4 regions of the Bacillus swezeyi genome follow, and region 4 is predicted to be linked to each of the others. Evidence: riboswitches for the same ligand, from Rfam matches in the RefSeq annotation. Region 4 holds a riboswitch; each other region holds the start of a gene.
The links. A riboswitch is a leader RNA that binds a small molecule or an ion and turns the genes downstream of it on or off. The one in region 4 is predicted to bind S-adenosylmethionine.

Region 1 (4,400 bases), 2.1 Mb from region 4:
ACAGGGTTTCCAGCGGCATATGGAGCTACGTCATACTGTTGGAACACGATGGCGATTCCGTCTTTTGTAAAATAAAAGGCCGTATTTTTACCAAGAACGATATCTTTTTTCTTCACATCAGGGAAGAAAATATCTTGATGCTTTCGAATATAGTCATAAATGTAGTTTCTTGTTTTTTCAACCTTTGATTTCTTGTTTAATACATCGGTCAAGTATACGCGCTTTTTCGCTTTCAGATCATAGTTGAACGAACGAACAGCTGTATTGCCGTGTGCTCCCCCGGAATATACATAATTCGCCGTCTGGATGCTCAGTTTTTTGTCGTTCAGATATTTTACCTCGAAAGACGTTTGGTACGCCGTTTGATAACCGTGCTGTTCACCGCCTTTTTTATTTTTTAAATAATCTTGATAAGACTGTTCAATATATCTTTTGAAGTCATTGTTGATCTTGTTTTGCAGAGATTTGCTGCTCAAGTTTTTGACCTGCGGATATTTCAGCTCCTTCACATTTTTATATGTATGGCTCGTCACCATCGGTTTATTGCCATTTGCCGCTTGAGCAGTCCCGCCAAACATCGTAAAAACCAAGAGCCCTGTCATCAAAATACCGGCAGCTTTCAAAAATGTCCTTTTCTTCATCATTCAGCCTCCTTAAAAGTGTCATTTTTATATTACCCATTTTCAAAATAGGTACACATTTTAGACCGATGACGAAGGGAAAAAGTTTCTATTTTAAGTTAAACATTTAAAAAATATCCAAGTATTCACTTCAAATACCAGCGCTTTCACGTGTATAAGCACTGTATTCAATTCTTTCCAGCATGTCGTATACCTTATCCAGCTTATTCATGGGGACTCCATTCATTGGGACACCTCATTTAAAATGACATGTATCCCACTCTGTCGAAAAAGAACCGAAAAAGCAATTTGTCAAAACCCAATAAATCAGTTAATCTTTTCTCAACAATTTTCAAAATGGGAGATGCTTAAATGGACCATTTCATTCAGACGTATTTTGCAAACCTGGAGTCCAAAGATAAAAATATCCAGTATGAAGCCTATCAAAACATTCTAGCCGCCGCTGAAAAAGAAGTGGACTGGGCATATGAGGTTTGGGATCAATTAATAGAAGACCTTCATCATCAAGACCATCATAAAAGATCAAGAGCAGCACAATTCCTTTCTTATTTAGCGATCAGTGATCCGGATAAAAGGATCTTGAAGGATTTTCCTGAATTATGGAAAGTGACAAAAGATGAGAAGTTTGTCACCGCAAGGCACAGTCTGCAATCGATTTGGAGGGTTGGCTTGGCCGGGACAGAACAGCGAGAGATGGTCCTGTATCATCTTGTTGAACGTTTTAACAACTGCTTGCCGGAAAAAAATCATACGTTGATTCGATTTGATATCATTCAAGGCCTCAGACATTTATACGATGCGATAAATGCTGAAGAAATCAAGCAGATCGCAATAGATTTGGTTTCTAAGGAAGAAAATGAAAAATATCAAAAAAAGTATAAAGCTGTATGGAAAGATGCTTAAACCTCTTACAGCATGGGAAAGATTTTAGCAAACCCATTGACATTTTCACAAAAAGTATTAATATTAAAATTATTATAAAAATCGCATAAAAAAGGTTTTCCTTATCAAGAGTGGTGGAGGGACTGGCCCTGTGAAACCCGGCAACCGCTGTCTATGACAGAATGGTGCTAAATCCTTAAGAGCATATTCGTGTTCTTGAAGATAAGGAGGAGATTGTATATCAAGCTCTTCCTGATAGGGAAGAGCTTTTTTATGTCCATAAAGACAAAAAAAGAAAGAGGGATCGATCATGACACAATCAACTGAGTGGTCACAGGAAACGCGAACACAAAAAAAGGGGCCGTACCGAGCTGATCAAGTAGGAAGCCTCTTAAGGTCAGAACCTGTTAAAAAGGCGCGCCTCCAAAGAGCGGCCGGTGAGATGACCGCTGAACAATTGCGTGAGATTGAGAATGAAGAGATTCAGCGCATCGTAGAAAAGCAAAAAGAGATCGGGCTGAAAGCCGTGACGGACGGGGAGTTCCGCCGGGCTTGGTGGCACTTTGATTTTCTGGAAGGCTTAGACGGTGTTGAAGGCTATGTACCTGAAAGCGGCATTCAATTCCACAATACGAAAACAAAAGCACGCGGCATAAAAGTAAATGGCAAACTTGATTTTACGAATCACCCGATGCTTGAAGATTATCAATTTCTTCATAGTATTGCAGGCACCCATACGCCGAAAATGACGATTCCAAGTCCGAATATGCTGTTTTTCAGAGGGAAGCTGGAAGAAAGTGCATACAAGGATCTCGATGAGTTCAATCATGATGTAGCGCAGGCTTACAAAAAAGCAATCCGCGCATTCTATGATGCCGGCTGCCGTTATCTGCAGCTGGATGACACGGCTTGGGCAGTATTTTTCTCAGAAAAGGGGCAAGAGCAGATCAAGGCCTTCGGCCGCAAACCTGATGAGCTGCGCCAATCCTTTGCCAACACCATCAATGAAGCACTTGACGGACGCCCCGATGATTTAACTGTAACAATGCACATTTGCCGCGGAAACTTCCGTTCGACATGGGCGGCATCAGGCGGATACGACGCCGCGGCGGAAACCATTTTCGACGGATTAAACCTTGACGGACTCTTCCTTGAATTCGATGATGAACGCTCCGGAGGCTTTGACCCGCTTCGTTTCGTGAAACGGAAAGACTTGCAAATCGTCCTCGGCCTCATCACATCTAAATTCGGGGAGCTTGAAAGTCCGGATGCAATTAAGCGGCGCATTGAAGAGGCTTCACGCTATGTTGATCTGAACCAGCTTTGTTTGAGCCCGCAGTGCGGCTTCGCCTCTACAGAAGAAGGCAACCTGCTGACTGAAGAGCAGCAGTGGGAGAAGCTGCGCCATGTGATTGAGATTGCAGAAGATGTGTGGAAATAAATTCAGATCACTTTGAGATATACCTTTCCTTAGGTATGTCTCTTTTTTTTGTCCACTTTTACAATTTAAAAATCCTTCTTGATTTGTTCATAGTTTGATCATATTTGGCTTCTATAATGCTTTTAAGTGAGGTGACCGAATAATGAAAAAGAAAAGGAAAATTGATATATTCCTAATTTTGATTCTCGTATTATCTGCAGGTTTAAATCTTTACGGCATCTGGAATAGCGACACAGACAACGCCTACTATACGGCGGCCGTGGAAAGTATGACCCAAAGCTTTCATAACTTCTTTTACGCATCTTTTGACCCGGCAGGCTTTGTAACTGTTGATAAACCGCCTGTCGCATTATGGATTCAAACACTATTCGCTCTCGTATTCGGCGTGCACGGCTGGAGCGTCGTTCTGCCCGAAGCGATCGCTGAAGTGATCTCTGTATCACTCTTGTACTTTATTGTAAAACCGACCTTTGGAAAAACGGCGGCAAGAATTGCTGCTCTCGTGATGGCATGTACACCGATTGCCGTTGCAGTCAGCCACACAAACAACGTTGACAGCATTCTCGTCCTTTGTTTGATGTTTGCAACCTGGATGTTGTTTAAAGCAGTCCGCACAGGAAAAATGTTGTGGCTCATCGCATCCTTCTTTATGGTCGGCGTCGGCTTTAACGTGAAAATGCTGCAGGCTTATATGGTGTTACCGGCATTCCTGCTATTTTATCTGATTGCAGCTAAGACGACCATTCGCAAAAAAATTGTATCTCTTATAACATCAGTCATTGTCCTGGCAGGTGTTTCCGTTTCCTGGGCAGTCATCGTCGACAGCCAGCCGGAGAGTTCGCGGCCTTATATCGGAAGCAGCCAAACCAACTCTGTACTTGAGCTCGCTTTTGGCTACAACGGAATCCAGCGTCTCACAGGACAAAATGGCGGAGGCGGGGGAGCCGCTTCTTCTGATCAAGATCAAAAGAACCAGCAGCAGGAAATGCCGCAGCAGCAAAACGGCAGTTCCGATAACAGTTCAGACTCATCAAATGAACAAATGACTCCGCCAAGCGGAGGCGAGATGCCTGCTGGCGGACCGGACGGCCAACAAGGGGATGTTCAAAGCGGCGGAGGCGGCCCCGGAGGCGGCGGAAATGGAGCAGGCTCTTTCGGCACAGGTACACCGGGACCGCTGAGATTGTTCCAATCTGAGCTTTCAGGTCAGGCAAGCTGGCTGATCCCGTTTGTATTATTCGGTATTATCGGTTTACTGATTACAGGCCTTCGCGGTCAAAGAAAATTTAATGACACAACGAATGAAACGATTTACTGGACGATGTGGCTTGTGCCGGTCGCTGCATTCTTCAGCGTCGCGGGATTCTTCCACCATTACTATCTGATCATGCTGGCAGCACCGATTGCCGCTTTGGCTGGTGCAGGCTGGACGGCAC
Region 2 (4,400 bases), 1.5 Mb from region 4:
TTGATCCGACCAGATATGCCAAAAGGCCTGCAATAATGGTTGAGCTATAGGCGATGCCGGCGGTAATGCCAAGGATTTTTCCCGCACCGCGGCCGATTTGTCCAATGCCCGGAATAATAAAAGCGATAATAATAAAAGGAATGACAAATTTAATAAAGCTTCCAAAAATATCATTGAACGTGGCGGCGGTTTTGACAAACCAAAGCGGTGCAAAGCTTCCAACGATAACACCAAGAACAATTGCCGTAATAATCCTCGGCAGTAATCCAAATTTCATAGATGTGTCCTCCTGAAATATACAAATGTTTTTAATATATTATCATATGAAAGCTTTCTTTTGTTAAAAATTAAAAAAGTCTGTATTTTCAAATAACAGCAGCGCATGATCACGCTGCTGCTGAATTTGCTTTAAACAAGAGGGCCCCCGGCTTTTTCAATGTCATCAGTATTGGAAAATTTTTTGAAATTCTTTTTGAATTCATTTGCCAAAAGGATTGCTTTTTCCTCATAGGCTTTTTCATCTGCCCATGTTTTTGCCGGTTCAAGCACCTGGTCAGGGACTCCTGGGACGTGTACTGGTGTATGAAGTCCGAAAATCCGGTCTGTCCTCATCTCAGTATGATCCAGCTCTCCTTCTATTGCGGCCTGCACCATCGCTCTTGTATGAGCCAGGCTCATTCTTTCACCGATACCGTAGCCTCCGCCGGTCCAGCCTGTATTGACGAGGAATACGCTGACGCCGTGTTCGTCAATTTTTCTACCGAGCATTTCCGCATATACATGGGCCGGAAGCGGAAGGAAAGGCGAGCCAAAGCAAGTTGAAAATGTCGCTTCAGGGGAGGTGATGCCGCGTTCTGTTCCGGCAAGCTTGCTCGTATATCCGCTTAGGAAATGATACATGGCCTGTTCTTTCGTCAGCTTGCTGATCGGAGGAAGCACGCCGAATGCATCTGCCGTTAGAAATACAATGGTCTGCGGATGCGCGGCAATGCTCGGTTTGACAATGTTGTCGATCGCATCTATCGGATAAGCGGCTCTTGTATTTTCCGTATAAAATGTATCAGAGTAGTCCGGCTCTCCAGTCTCATCGTCAACGACGACATTTTCCAGAACAGAACCGAAGCGGATCGCTTTATAAATCTGCGGTTCTTTTTCTTCGCTTAAATGAATGCATTTTGCATAGCAGCCGCCTTCAATATTAAAGACTCCTGTACTTGACCAGCCATGTTCATCATCACCGATCAGCTTCCGTTTCGGATCTGCTGAAAGCGTCGTTTTGCCTGTGCCTGACAAGCCGAAGAAGAGAGCGGTGCCGCCTTCTTCGCCAATGTTCGCCGAACAGTGCATCGGTAAAATGTTTTGTTCTGGAAGGAGGAAGTTCATAATGGAAAAAATCGATTTTTTCATTTCCCCGGCATATTCAGTGCCTCCGATTAAGATGGTCCTTTTTTCAAACGATACGATGATAAATGTTTCAGACCTTGTGCCATCAATCAGCGGATCGGCTTTGAAATTCGGTGCGGAAAGAATTGTAAAAGGTTTTTGACTCTCATTTTTTTCCTGGCCTTCTGGTCTGATGAACAGCTGTCTCGCGAACAGGTTATGCCAGGCGAACTCATTGACAACGGTGATCGGAAGCCGGTATTTTTCATCCGCGCCCGCAAAACCTTCAAATACATACAGTTCATCACGTTCCTTTAAATAGCTGACCACTTTTGTGTAAAGCCGTTCAAAAGCGGCTTCTGAAATCGGCTGGTTTACAGCGCCCCAGTCGACTTTCACTTTTGTGCTTTCTTCTTCCACGATGAATTTATCTTTTGGTGAACGGCCGGTATATGTACCGGTCGTCGCCCGTACGGCTCCTGAAGAGGTCAATACTCCCTCTTTGCGGTCAAGGATTTTTTCAACCAAGTGTGGAACGGATAAATTTAATTGAACGTTTTTGCCCGTTAATAACGCTTGTAAGTCAGTCGTTAAATCTATAGAGTTCATAAAAAACCTTCCTTTGCGAATTTTTTAATGTGTATAACATTAATGTAGAAATAGTATAACACATTTATTCTTATAGTCTATACTGTTTCTTCAAATTTCGTTCGGGTTTTTTCTTTAAAGAGATGACGCAAATTTTATCGGCCGATATTGACATGGCAAGCCATTTTAAGATAAGATATTTCATTGAGCGGATACTCTTATCCCGAGCTGGCGGAGGGACAGGCCCTATGAAGCCCAGCAACCGGTTTCTCTCTATATAAAGGATGTAAACAGCTTTTGAGATAACTACGGTGCTAACCTGATGCAAGGTGTTGAATACCTTGAGCGATAAGAGTGAAAGGCACGCAATACAAGACCCTTTCCTCAGTGAATAGGAAAAGGTTTTTTTATTGCATAAATCCATATACAAAAACTGCCGAAAAAAAATCATGCCTTCAGGATGAAGGTACTGGGCGTTTTTCACAGGACGTGAAAGGTTTTAGCCGAGTATCACCTAGCAGGATGAAGGTACTGGGCGTTTTTCACAGGACGTGAAAAGCTGCAGCCGGACAACCGTGCAGGAGAAGACTTGAGCTGCATCTGCAGAAGGGGAATACCGGCGCAGAATCTCGTTAAGAATAGAGAATATGGAAATTCTTTCAAAATGAGAGGGTATGAAGCCCGAGTACATCATGGGAACATAAGAGGGATGAGTTCCGTATCATATTTAAGGTCACGGCTGATCTTCATATACAGGAGGAAAATAAAATGAGCAAAAATCGTCGGTTATTTACTTCAGAGTCAGTTACGGAGGGACATCCGGACAAAATTTGTGATCAGATTTCGGATAGTATATTAGACGAAATTTTAAAGAAAGATCCGAATGCCCGCGTTGCATGCGAAACATCTGTGACGACCGGATTGGTGCTGGTAAGCGGTGAAATTACGACGTCAACATACGTGGATATTCCGAAAACAGTCCGCGAAACGATTAAAGAAATAGGATACACACGCGCAAAGTACGGCTTTGATGCTGAAACATGCGCGGTATTAACGTCTATAGATGAGCAGTCTCCTGATATTGCGATGGGAGTGGACCAAGCGCTTGAAGCTCGTGAAGGAGAGATGAGCGACGCTGAAATTGAAGCGATCGGAGCTGGGGACCAAGGTTTGATGTTTGGGTATGCCTGCAATGAGACAAAGGAACTGATGCCTCTGCCGATTTCTCTTGCTCATAAATTGTCCCGCCGTTTAACAGAAGTTCGGAAAGAGGAGATCCTTCCATATTTGCGTCCGGACGGCAAAACACAAGTGACCGTTGAATATGATGAGAATAATAAACCGATTCGCATTGATACAATCGTTATTTCAACACAGCATCATCCGGAAATTTCACTTGAGCAGATTCAGCGCAATCTGAAAGAACACGTGATTAACCCGGTTGTTCCAAAAGACTTGATCGATGAAAATACCAAATATTTTATTAATCCGACAGGCCGTTTTGTCATCGGGGGGCCGCAAGGAGATGCCGGCTTGACAGGACGGAAAATCATTGTTGACACATACGGCGGATATGCTCGCCACGGAGGAGGCGCGTTTTCTGGGAAAGACGCGACAAAAGTTGACAGATCTGCAGCTTATGCAGCGAGATATGTAGCGAAAAACATTGTGGCTGCAGGGCTTGCTGATACATGTGAAGTTCAGCTTGCTTATGCGATCGGCGTCGCTCAGCCTGTGTCCATTTCAATTGATACATTCGGCACAGGAAAAGCGAGCGAAGAGAAATTGATTGAAGTGGTTCGCAGAAACTTTGATTTGAGACCTGCCGGCATCATCAAAATGCTTGATCTGCGCCGTCCGATTTACAAACAAACGGCAGCTTACGGACATTTTGGACGCCTTGATCTTGATCTGCCTTGGGAGCGCACAGATAAAGCAGATCAGCTTCGCAAAGAGGCGCTAGGAGAATAACAACCGCATAGCCGCTTAACTAAGCGGCTTTGCTTTATTTTTCGACGGCGGCACGGGCTGCTATTAAAACTTGAAAAACTTCCGGATTTCATATGTTTGTTTTTTTATTGAAAACAAGTATTTTAATTTGAGCATTTTTCAAGTTTTTTGAAACGTTTTTCTTTAAATACATGTCTAATCAAGCAGCAGATCTTAATGTCTGCATGAAATTTTAAAAATCGGAGGCAATACTATGTGTGGATTTGTAGGGGTATTCAATCATCGCCCATCATCCGAGACAGCAGGCCAGGAAGAACTGATTAAACAAATGAATGAAATGATTGTACACCGCGGTCCCGACGATGATGGGTACTATCATGATGAGCATGTAGGCTTCGGATTTAGAAGGCTGAGCATCATTGATGTTGAAAACGGAGGGCAGCCTCTGTCTTATGAAGATGATTCCTACTGGATTATAT
Region 3 (4,400 bases), 1.5 Mb from region 4:
CACAAGCAAAATAGAAGCAACCATACCGACAAGGATATCTTCAAAAAAACCAAGGTAAATGAATCGTTTCGTCGTTCTCGGTTTCTCAAGGCGCCCTCTTTTTTTAATGTGCCCGAGAACCCCCATAATCCCTCCAATCAAACAAGCAACCAAAACTTGATGCAGCATCTTCATCACCTTCCTAAAGCCCTTAGTTTAGTCAAGCGACTTCAGGCCATCGAGCAGCCCCCCTAGACCCCTTGCGATGATATTCGATACTACCATACAGAAAATGTGTTCTGTCTGAGAAGAAAAAAAGCTTGTTTCTTCCATTATATGTGAAGATTTAGGTAATAATCTTGATTCATTTGATTCATTTTTACGTAATTACAATTACCTATTTTTTCTATGTCAGTCTTGGTGCTGCTGGATGGGGAGCTGCTTCTCTTTCCTGCTGTATAAAAATGCCGTCCCGATACCGATCATCAATAAAACGATCAGTACCGCCAGCAAAGCCTGCATGCTGAAAAAATCAACAAGCATCCCGCCAAAAAGAGGCCCGACCATTCTTCCTCCGGTGGCCATACTGTTGACAATCCCTTGATAAAAACCTTCTTTTCCCTGTGGAGCGAGACGGTTTGCTATTGTAGGGACAGCCGGCCATACAAGCATTTCACCGATCGTCAGCACGATCATCGCAGCAAGGAATGCCTGAAATTGTTCTGCCGCAAACAGAATACCGTAGGCGAACATAAAAATAACAAAGCCGATCACGATCTGTTTTAACAGCGATTCGGCAAATCGTTTGACAAAGAAGCCGATAAGCGGCTGCCCAAAGACGATAAGCGCGCCGTTCACAGTCCATAACAGGCTGTACTGGCCAAGAGATACACCAAGCTCCTGAGTATGTGAAGCGATGGTGGAAGACCATTGAGAATAAGCGATCCAGCCCAGAAGATACCCCGTACATATGATCATGAGGGCGTGAAACCTCGGCTTCACGCTAACCGAATCGGCGTGATCCAAAACGGATGACTGAACGGTCTTTTCCGTCCGAATATGTTTAAATCCGAAAAATGCAATCAAGAAAAACACCGCGTAAAGCATCGCATTCGCAAGAAATACATAAGTGAAGGAAAAGGAAGCGACAAGTCCTCCGAGCGCCGAACCAACTGCAACCCCCGCATTTTGCGCCACATACACTGCATTAAATGCTTTTCTTCCGCCCTTAGGCCAAACCGAACCGGCCATTGCATAACAGGCCGGAAAAACAATGCCGGAGCCAAAGCCGGCTGCTGTCAACAAAAGAATGTAAGCGGTCCAGTCGTGAAAAAAGACAAGCCCTGACAGGCATGCAAACGTCATGACGATTCCTAAAAGAACCGTTTTAAAACCGCCGATCTTATCAAATAGAAATCCACCGCACAAGTTGCCGATGACATTTGCACCTGAGTTCAGCATTAACACGAATCCGGCAGCCGTTAATGACTTGCCCAAATGCTGATGGATATAGATGGTATTCAGCGGCCACAAAAAAGAAGCTCCTGTTACATTGATAAACATCCCGATGACCAAAAGCCATAACGTTCGCGGCATTGTGTTTCCTTCTTTCTGATTTTAGTTCCTCCTAGATTCTATTCGTTTCGGGCGGATTTTTCAATTGACAGGTTTTGATTTTCGGCCGCAAAAAATCCCCTTTTTGCTAAAGGAGATTTTTTGCACTTTGCTATTCCGTCATCCATTTCGGCTTTCCAAAACCCGCAAATGCTTGATCAATGGTTTCTTCAAAAGCCTTGGATTTGATCACTTCTTTTAAATCTTCGGCAAACTGCTTATCTTTGTTTTTTCCATCCACAACGACTTGATTGCGGTAGCGGTCAGGCATATTTTCAAGCGCCAGTGCATCCTGCAGCTTCATATTGGCCGACAGGGCGAAATTTCCGGGCACAGCGGCGATATCCAGATCTTCCACAGCCCGCGGCAGGTTCGCAGATTCAAGCTGTTTAAATGTCAATTTTTTTGGATTTTCCGCAATATCGTGAACCGAGGCCTTTAATGTATCGATATTATTTTTAAGCTTAATCAGCCCCTGATCCTTTAATGTTAAAAATGCCCTGGCGGCGTTAGCCGGATCATTCGGAATGGCCACTTCCGCACCGGCCTCAACATCTTTCAAATCCTGATATTTTTCTGAATAAAGCCCCATCGGCGCCGTCGGCACTGTCATCAGGCCGGTGAGGTTTTTATGATTTTCCCGATTGTATGCCTTCATAAAGACTTCATGCTGAAACAGATTGGCGTCAAGTTCGCCCTCGCTTAATGCTGTATTCGGCTGAACATAATCGGTAAATTCAATGGTCTCTACTTTATAGCCCTTTTTCTCAAGTTCAGGCTGAATCGCCTTTGTGACCATATCATAATACGGACCTGCGGTTGCGCCGATCCTGATCGTCTTGCCTCCGCTTTCCGCGCCGTTTCCGCATGCGGCAAGGAGTGTGATGATGCTCGTTAATACAAGTGCAGACGCCCATTTTACATATTTCTTCATGTTATTCTCCTCCTCCATCATAAAAAAAACTCTTTCAGCTAATCTGAAAGAGTTGTTCTTCAACTTATCTTTCAGAATGCATCTGACATTCTGCTGGATTTAGCACCTTGCATATGCAGGTTGCTGAGATTTCACAGGGCCAGTCCCTCCATCTCTCTTCATAAGCTCAATATTAATTTTTAAATGATTTCTCCATTTTACGTTTGAATATTTAGATTTGCAAGAAGTTTTTCATTGTAAACATTTTTTTCATAATGAGTTAAAATATGAATATCAAAACAGAAAGGAGAGGAATAATGGCATTCTTAATGATGATCGGGTTTTTATCTCTTATTTTTTCGATCGGCTATTTTGCATTTCATTTTATACGAAAGCTCTTTTCAAAAGATAAAAGGTTTTCCAGAAAAATCTTCTATCCTTGTTTTATCGGCGGGCTCCTCCTTCTCATCATCACAGCACCATTTAACGATCAAGAGACATATGCCGATACGAAAAAACCGGAAAATCTGACAGCACAAGTGAAAGAATTAACCTCTGAAAAGTCAAATTTACAAAAAGAACAAAAAGCATTAAAACAGCAGCTCAAACAAGCAAAAGAAAAACTAACAGCCACCCAAACAGAGAATGAAACGCTGAAAAAAGAAAACGAAAAACTCAACAAAGAAAAAGACGAGCTGACGAAAGACAAAACATCCCTGACTGAAAAACTGGAAAAAGCAGAAGTGAAAAGCGGGAATGCAAAAGCGGCGTCAAAAGAGAAGAGCGCTTCTGCTACAGCCCCGTCAAACAACAGCGGCGAATCTTCGGAAAACACCGCTCAAAGCAATCAAGAGTGCAAAATTAAGGGAAGCGTCAACCACATCTATCATACACCGGGAAGTACATACTACAACCGCACGAAAAACGTCGTCCAATGGTTCTGCTCAGAAAAAGAAGCCAGGGCAGCTGGATACAGTCCGCCTAAACGATAAAAAAGCCGGCATAGCGCCGGCTTTTCACCTTATAATTCTCTTCTTAATGCCGTCAGCACGTTCGTTTTTGTCGCTTTGACGGCCGGATTGAGGCCGGAAAGCATCGCGACGCCCGCGCTGATGGCGGTTGCGATGATGACAAGGCTCAACGGAATATAAGAGAATGTAATGTTGAACTCTTCCCCTCCGCCTTGAGTCATGGACGCCAGAATCGGCGGAACAATTTTGTTCACTAGAAAGCTGACGCCGTAAGAAATAACCACGCCGAAAACAGATCCGATGATGCCGATATAGGCGCTCTCCATCAAAAACATTTTCCGAATCACATTCGGGCTCGCACCGATCGCTTTCATAATACCGATCTCCTGCGTGCGCTCTTTGACGGCCATCGTCATCGTGTTGAAAATTCCGATCGCGGAAATGAGTACGGCAATGACGCCGACGAAAATCAGGCCGATTTTAAAAGCCATGAAAAACACATTGATACTATCAAGCTTTTTTGTCACTGAATCAACGTAAAACCCTTTGTCTTCCAAATCGCTTGTCAGCTGTCCAACATGCTCAAAGCTGTCCGCAAAAACAGACAACGTTTTTTGAATGGCACCATCATCTTTGTCCGTCTTCAAAAAACCGGTGAATTGTTTTGCCATTTCATCGCTGACATACACATGCGCATCGGTTGCCCAATCATATGAAGGCTTTTTTGTCACTCCGACAACTTTAAAATCGTACGTTTTTTCTTTGCCTTTTTCTCCTGTTTTCTGATCAATTCTTGAGACCTTTAATTCAATCGTTTTGCCGAGAATATCCTTTGTATAGCCTTTTGGCTCTTTTACATCTTCCGCATTACTGCTGAGCTGCTTTTCATATTCCTTCGCTTCTTTTTTCGTCCAGAATGTCTC
Region 4 (4,400 bases):
CGGACGTCTGCCGGGATATCATCTGATTTCGTTTCTCCGACCAGCGGATTGAGGAAAAGACCGTCAACCGTTTCGAGCGCCGTCTTTTGAATGTATTCGTGTGCTCTGTGAACCGGGTTTCTCGTTTGGAATCCGACAATCGTTTTCCAGCCCAGCTCAGCAAATTTTTGTCTCGTTGCCGCAGGTTCAAACGTGTGCGCTGGAAATTGCTTTTCGCTCCGTTTAATGAGGGTGATCGGGCCGCCGACATAGACGTCTCCCCGTTCAAATAATTTTTTGACGCCCGGATGCTCAAGTTCGTCAGTTTTATAGATTCGTACGGCTTCCGTTTTCTTATCCGGTGTATAGATATCTTCGATGTCAATGACGCCGTATGTTTCTCCGTTGTAAGTGAGGCGGACGGTATCGCCTGTTTTTAATTGAACCGCTTTTTGTTCATCTACCGGAAGAGTGATCGGGAGCGTCCATACCTCACCGCCGGCCAGTCTCATATTCTCTACTACTGAGAGATAGTCTTTCTCTGTCAGAAAGCCTTGAATCGGGCTGTATGCTCCGATTCCGATCAGTTCCAAATCGGCAAAAGCGATCAGATCAAGCTCAATTTCCTGTGCAATATGTTGATAATCGTATGTTTCATTTACGCGGTTGACCAATACACCGCCATGTGGTGCTAAACTCATAAGACTTTTTCCTCCTGCTCGATGTTTAAATTCCTCCGCCCTGTTCATGGACAGAGCTGTGTTCTTTTCTTACCGCCCTCATCAGGCTGATCGTTCCGACAGATGCCAAAAGAACGCTCGTGACGACGATGAGAGCGTAATAGTCTCCTTTTAATAAAAGGCTGACCAGCATGTACGATAGGCTTAACGAAAGGAACGGCGATACGATCCACACTTTCAGCATCGTTTTGACCACCTGTTTATGAAAAACATTGCCGCCGTTTTTTGCCATCCCCATTCCTATAATAGAAGATGAAGTTACTTGCGCAAGCGGAACAGGGAGGCCGAAAATTGAGCTGATCATCACAAGCCCCGCTCCTGTTCCCGACAGAAGGATCCCCTCTCCTTTTGAGAATCTCGTAATCTTTTTGCCGTTCGTTTCAAGAACGCGCCGCCCCAATAAAAGGGCGCCGAGCGCGACAAACAGTCCGCCGTACAGCGTTCCTTCTCCGACTGTCAAAACATGCGCCGCCACCAAAGGACCCACAGCATTTGCCACATTGTTCATACCCGCTGAGAAGGCCTCGAAAAATCCGGTCATTAAAAGAAGAACCGTCAAAACCTTTGCTTTTTTTCCTGAGGCTGGACGTTTTATCGTTTTTTTGATGACCTTCGCCATAAAAAATGTAAAAGAAAAAGCAACGATCGGAACAATCACCCAAAATGAGACGATAACAAGCAAAGATTTGACAAACAAAACTTGGTATGCGACACCGACTCCGACGACAGATCCGACTGTCACTTCACTTGTCGAAAGTGGAATGCCGAGAACATTTGCGATAAAAAGCGACAACGCGGCTGAGCCGATGATAATGCAGACGATTTCAAGCGTAATCACCCGTTCTGGAATGATGCCTGAGCTGATCGTTTTCACGACATTTCCTCCGCCGATGACGGCTCCCGAGAGAACGCCGGCCGCACAGATCAAGAGCGCGTGGAGCTTTTTTTTCACCGCTTCCGATCCGTAGGCGATGCCCATAGAAGCCGCTGCACCGCTCGCTCCGATGTTCACCGCAAAAAACATGCTAAATATAATGGCGGCAAGTTCCATGACTCATCTCCTTACTCGTGTAGTCCGCATTCTGTTTTATTTGATCCGTTCCAGCGTCCGGAACGAAGATCTTCCATCGTAAAGGCCGGAGAGGTGCACGGCGCACAGCCGATGCTCGGATATCCTTGGTCGTGAAGCGGATTGTACGGCAGGTCGTGTTTTGTCACATATCTCCATATATCCTTCCACGTCCAATGGATGAGCGGACAAACTTTAATGGACTTGAATTTTTCGTCTTTATTTAAGAAGTTCGTATTTCTGCGTCCTTCGGATTGCTCGCGGCGCAGGCCTGACAGCCATGCCGGATAACCTGAAAGCGTCTCCCGGAGAGGAATGACCTTCCTCATTTCACAGCAGGAATTCGGAGCGGTCTTCCAAAGTTCGTCTCCGTATTCCCACGCTTGCTGTTCGACGGTGAGCTCCGGCTTTTTCATGATAATCTGAAGGCCCGGATATCGTTCTTTGACAGCGTTGATCGTTTCATACGTTTCTTTAAAATGAAGCCCTGTATCAAGAAAAACGATGACGGCATCTTTTTTTACTTTGTAAATCAAATCGATCAGGACGATCCCTTCAATCCCGAAACTGCATGCATATACGAGCTGGTCTCCGTAATGGCCGTACGCCCATTTCAGAACGGAAAGCGCTCCTTTGTATAAGTCATCCTCTTGAAAAGAGATGTTCGGTTCCTCCCATGTACTGTAAGTAAAAATTTTCGGTTCCCCCTTTTTTCGCCAACAAAAAAGACGGCTTCCAACAGAAAAAAACTGTGAAAACCGCCTCTAGTTTGTCTAGTCAGCTATTTCAATCTTATTTTTTCATTTTTTTCGATTTGAATGACTTTGCCGTCTTGAACAACGAATGTGATAGATCCGTAATTCATGTCTTTCAGCATGTCTTTCATTGTGATGATCACTTTTTCGAGCTGCTCATCTGTTTTCACTTCTAGCTCCTCCTCTGCCCCGTAAAAATTAAAATCTTTCTTCCAAATTTGAAAGAAAGATGAGGAACTTCTGATATTCCTTATCTCTCAAAATGAGGGCATTTTGCTGGAAGTAGCACCTTACGTTATACGCAGGTTGCCGGGTTTCATCGGGCCAGTCCCTCCACCACTCTTGATAAGTTTGCTTTTGTTATTTTAAAATTTTAGCACAATTCGAATAAAAGTCAACCCGACTTTTTTTATAGGATTAATAAAAAATAAAAATGATGCTATTTTACTAGTATCCAGCCTGAAAAAAGACGCAAAAAAGCCGCTCCCCTTTAAAGGGAACACGGCTTTTATCACTTTTTCATCCAAGTTTTGGACTCGGGATTGACTTTCCATTCTTTCAGCTTGTCGGCATCCGCTTCACTAATATAGCCGCCGGCAAGAGCGGCTTCTGTCAAGGTGTCATAGTCAGTCAGTGTATCATAGTCGACATTTGCTTCACTGAAAGCGCTAGCTGCTTGGGGGAGGCCGTATGTGAAAATGGCGGTGACGCCCAGCACATCACATCCGGCCGCTTTTAACGCGGCTGCGGCTTCAAGAACGCTTCCGCCGGTTGAAATTAAATCTTCAATCACAACGACTTTCTGCCCTGCTTTGACTGCCCCTTCAATTTGGTTTCCTTTTCCGTGCGCCTTCGGCTTGCTTCTGACATAGCACATCGGCAGACGGAGTCTGTCAGCGGCGAGTGCGGCATGCGGAATACCCGCGGTCGCCGTACCGGCGATCATGTCCGCTTCCGGAAACTTGTCTTTTATCAGTTCGGCCAGACCTGAAGCGATGTCATCCCTCACTTCTGGATATGAAAGTGTCAGACGATTGTCGCAGTAGATCGGCGATAAGATGCCGCTCGCCCATGTAAACGGCTCATTCGGCCGCAGGAAAACCGCCTTGATCTTTAGTAGATGGTTTGCTATATCTGTTTTCATGCCTTCGTTCCCTCCCACTGAAGTGCTATTTTCTGATAGGCTGATACAGGGTCTTCAGCTTGTGTGATCGAACGGCCGACGACGATCGCTGAAACGCCATTTTCCCTTGCATAAGACGGCGTCGCCACTCTGACCTGATCATTGTTTTTGTCCTCCTCTAAGCGAATTCCCGGTGTGACGGTCAGAAAAGTAGGCGCCACAGCCTGATAGATGTGTTCGGCTTCATGAGCGGAACAGACAACACCGTCAAGTCCGCTTTCTTCCGCCAGTCTGCTGTAGTGAAGAACGGTGTCATTCAGCGGCGTTTCTATCAGCAGTTCATGTTTAAGCATGTCTTGCGACGTACTTGTCAGCTGTGTCACCGCGATTAAGGACGGCCGCTTTTGTCCTGCTGCTGTTCCTGCTTCAAGACCTTCCAGCGCTGCTTCCATCATTTGCTTCCCTCCAGCTGCGTGGACGTTGACTAAATTGACACCAAATCCCGCCAGCCTTTTCATTGCTTTATATACGGTCGTCGGAATGTCATGGCATTTTAAATCCAAGAAAATACGGCAGTCCCTCATGTTGAGTTCTTCAAGGACGGAAGGGCCTTCTTGATAAAAAAGCTCCATCCCCACCTTCACAAACAGTTTTTCTCCTTGAAAACGATCTAAAAATGCCAATGATTCCTGTGCTGATGCAAAATCAAGCGCGATGATGGGCGGCGTATGTTT

Region 1: linked by a shared signal. The riboswitch ahead of RBH91_RS21675 (5-methyltetrahydropteroyltriglutamate--homocysteine S-methyltransferase) and the one ahead of RBH91_RS09290 (YezD family protein) in region 4 are both predicted to bind S-adenosylmethionine.
Region 2: linked by a shared signal. The riboswitch ahead of metK (methionine adenosyltransferase) and the one ahead of RBH91_RS09290 (YezD family protein) in region 4 are both predicted to bind S-adenosylmethionine.
Region 3: linked by a shared signal. The riboswitch ahead of RBH91_RS16790 (MetQ/NlpA family ABC transporter substrate-binding protein) and the one ahead of RBH91_RS09290 (YezD family protein) in region 4 are both predicted to bind S-adenosylmethionine.

What each region holds. Positions count from the first base shown of each region.
Region 1 is NZ_CP133085.1:4,333,943-4,338,342, forward strand. It holds gene RBH91_RS21665 (DUF3298 and DUF4163 domain-containing protein) at 1-641, opposite strand, end outside; gene RBH91_RS21670 (hypothetical protein) at 993-1,544, shown strand; SAM riboswitch class I at 1,643-1,752, shown strand; gene RBH91_RS21675 (5-methyltetrahydropteroyltriglutamate--homocysteine S-methyltransferase) at 1,834-2,964, shown strand; gene RBH91_RS21680 (glycosyltransferase family 39 protein) at 3,107-4,400, shown strand, end outside.
Region 2 is NZ_CP133085.1:3,408,089-3,412,488, reverse strand. It holds gene RBH91_RS16885 (dicarboxylate/amino acid:cation symporter) at 1-277, opposite strand, end outside; gene pckA (phosphoenolpyruvate carboxykinase (ATP)) at 409-1,992, opposite strand; SAM riboswitch class I at 2,187-2,326, shown strand; gene metK (methionine adenosyltransferase) at 2,740-3,942, shown strand; gene asnB (asparagine synthase (glutamine-hydrolyzing)) at 4,175-4,400, shown strand, end outside.
Region 3 is NZ_CP133085.1:3,391,921-3,396,320, forward strand. It holds gene RBH91_RS16780 (DUF4257 domain-containing protein) at 1-174, opposite strand, end outside; gene RBH91_RS16785 (MDR family MFS transporter) at 391-1,575, opposite strand; gene RBH91_RS16790 (MetQ/NlpA family ABC transporter substrate-binding protein) at 1,706-2,527, opposite strand; SAM riboswitch class I at 2,589-2,694, opposite strand; gene RBH91_RS16795 (coiled-coil domain-containing protein) at 2,824-3,498, shown strand; gene RBH91_RS16800 (ABC transporter permease) at 3,528-4,400, opposite strand, start outside.
Region 4 is NZ_CP133085.1:1,865,674-1,870,073, reverse strand. It holds gene sat (sulfate adenylyltransferase) at 1-680, opposite strand, end outside; gene RBH91_RS09300 (sulfate permease) at 706-1,770, opposite strand; gene RBH91_RS09295 (phosphoadenylyl-sulfate reductase) at 1,782-2,483, opposite strand; gene RBH91_RS09290 (YezD family protein) at 2,570-2,686, opposite strand; SAM riboswitch class I at 2,791-2,895, opposite strand; gene pyrE (orotate phosphoribosyltransferase) at 3,055-3,687, opposite strand; gene pyrF (orotidine-5'-phosphate decarboxylase) at 3,684-4,400, opposite strand, start outside; gene RBH91_RS09275 (dihydroorotate dehydrogenase) at 4,372-4,400, opposite strand, start outside.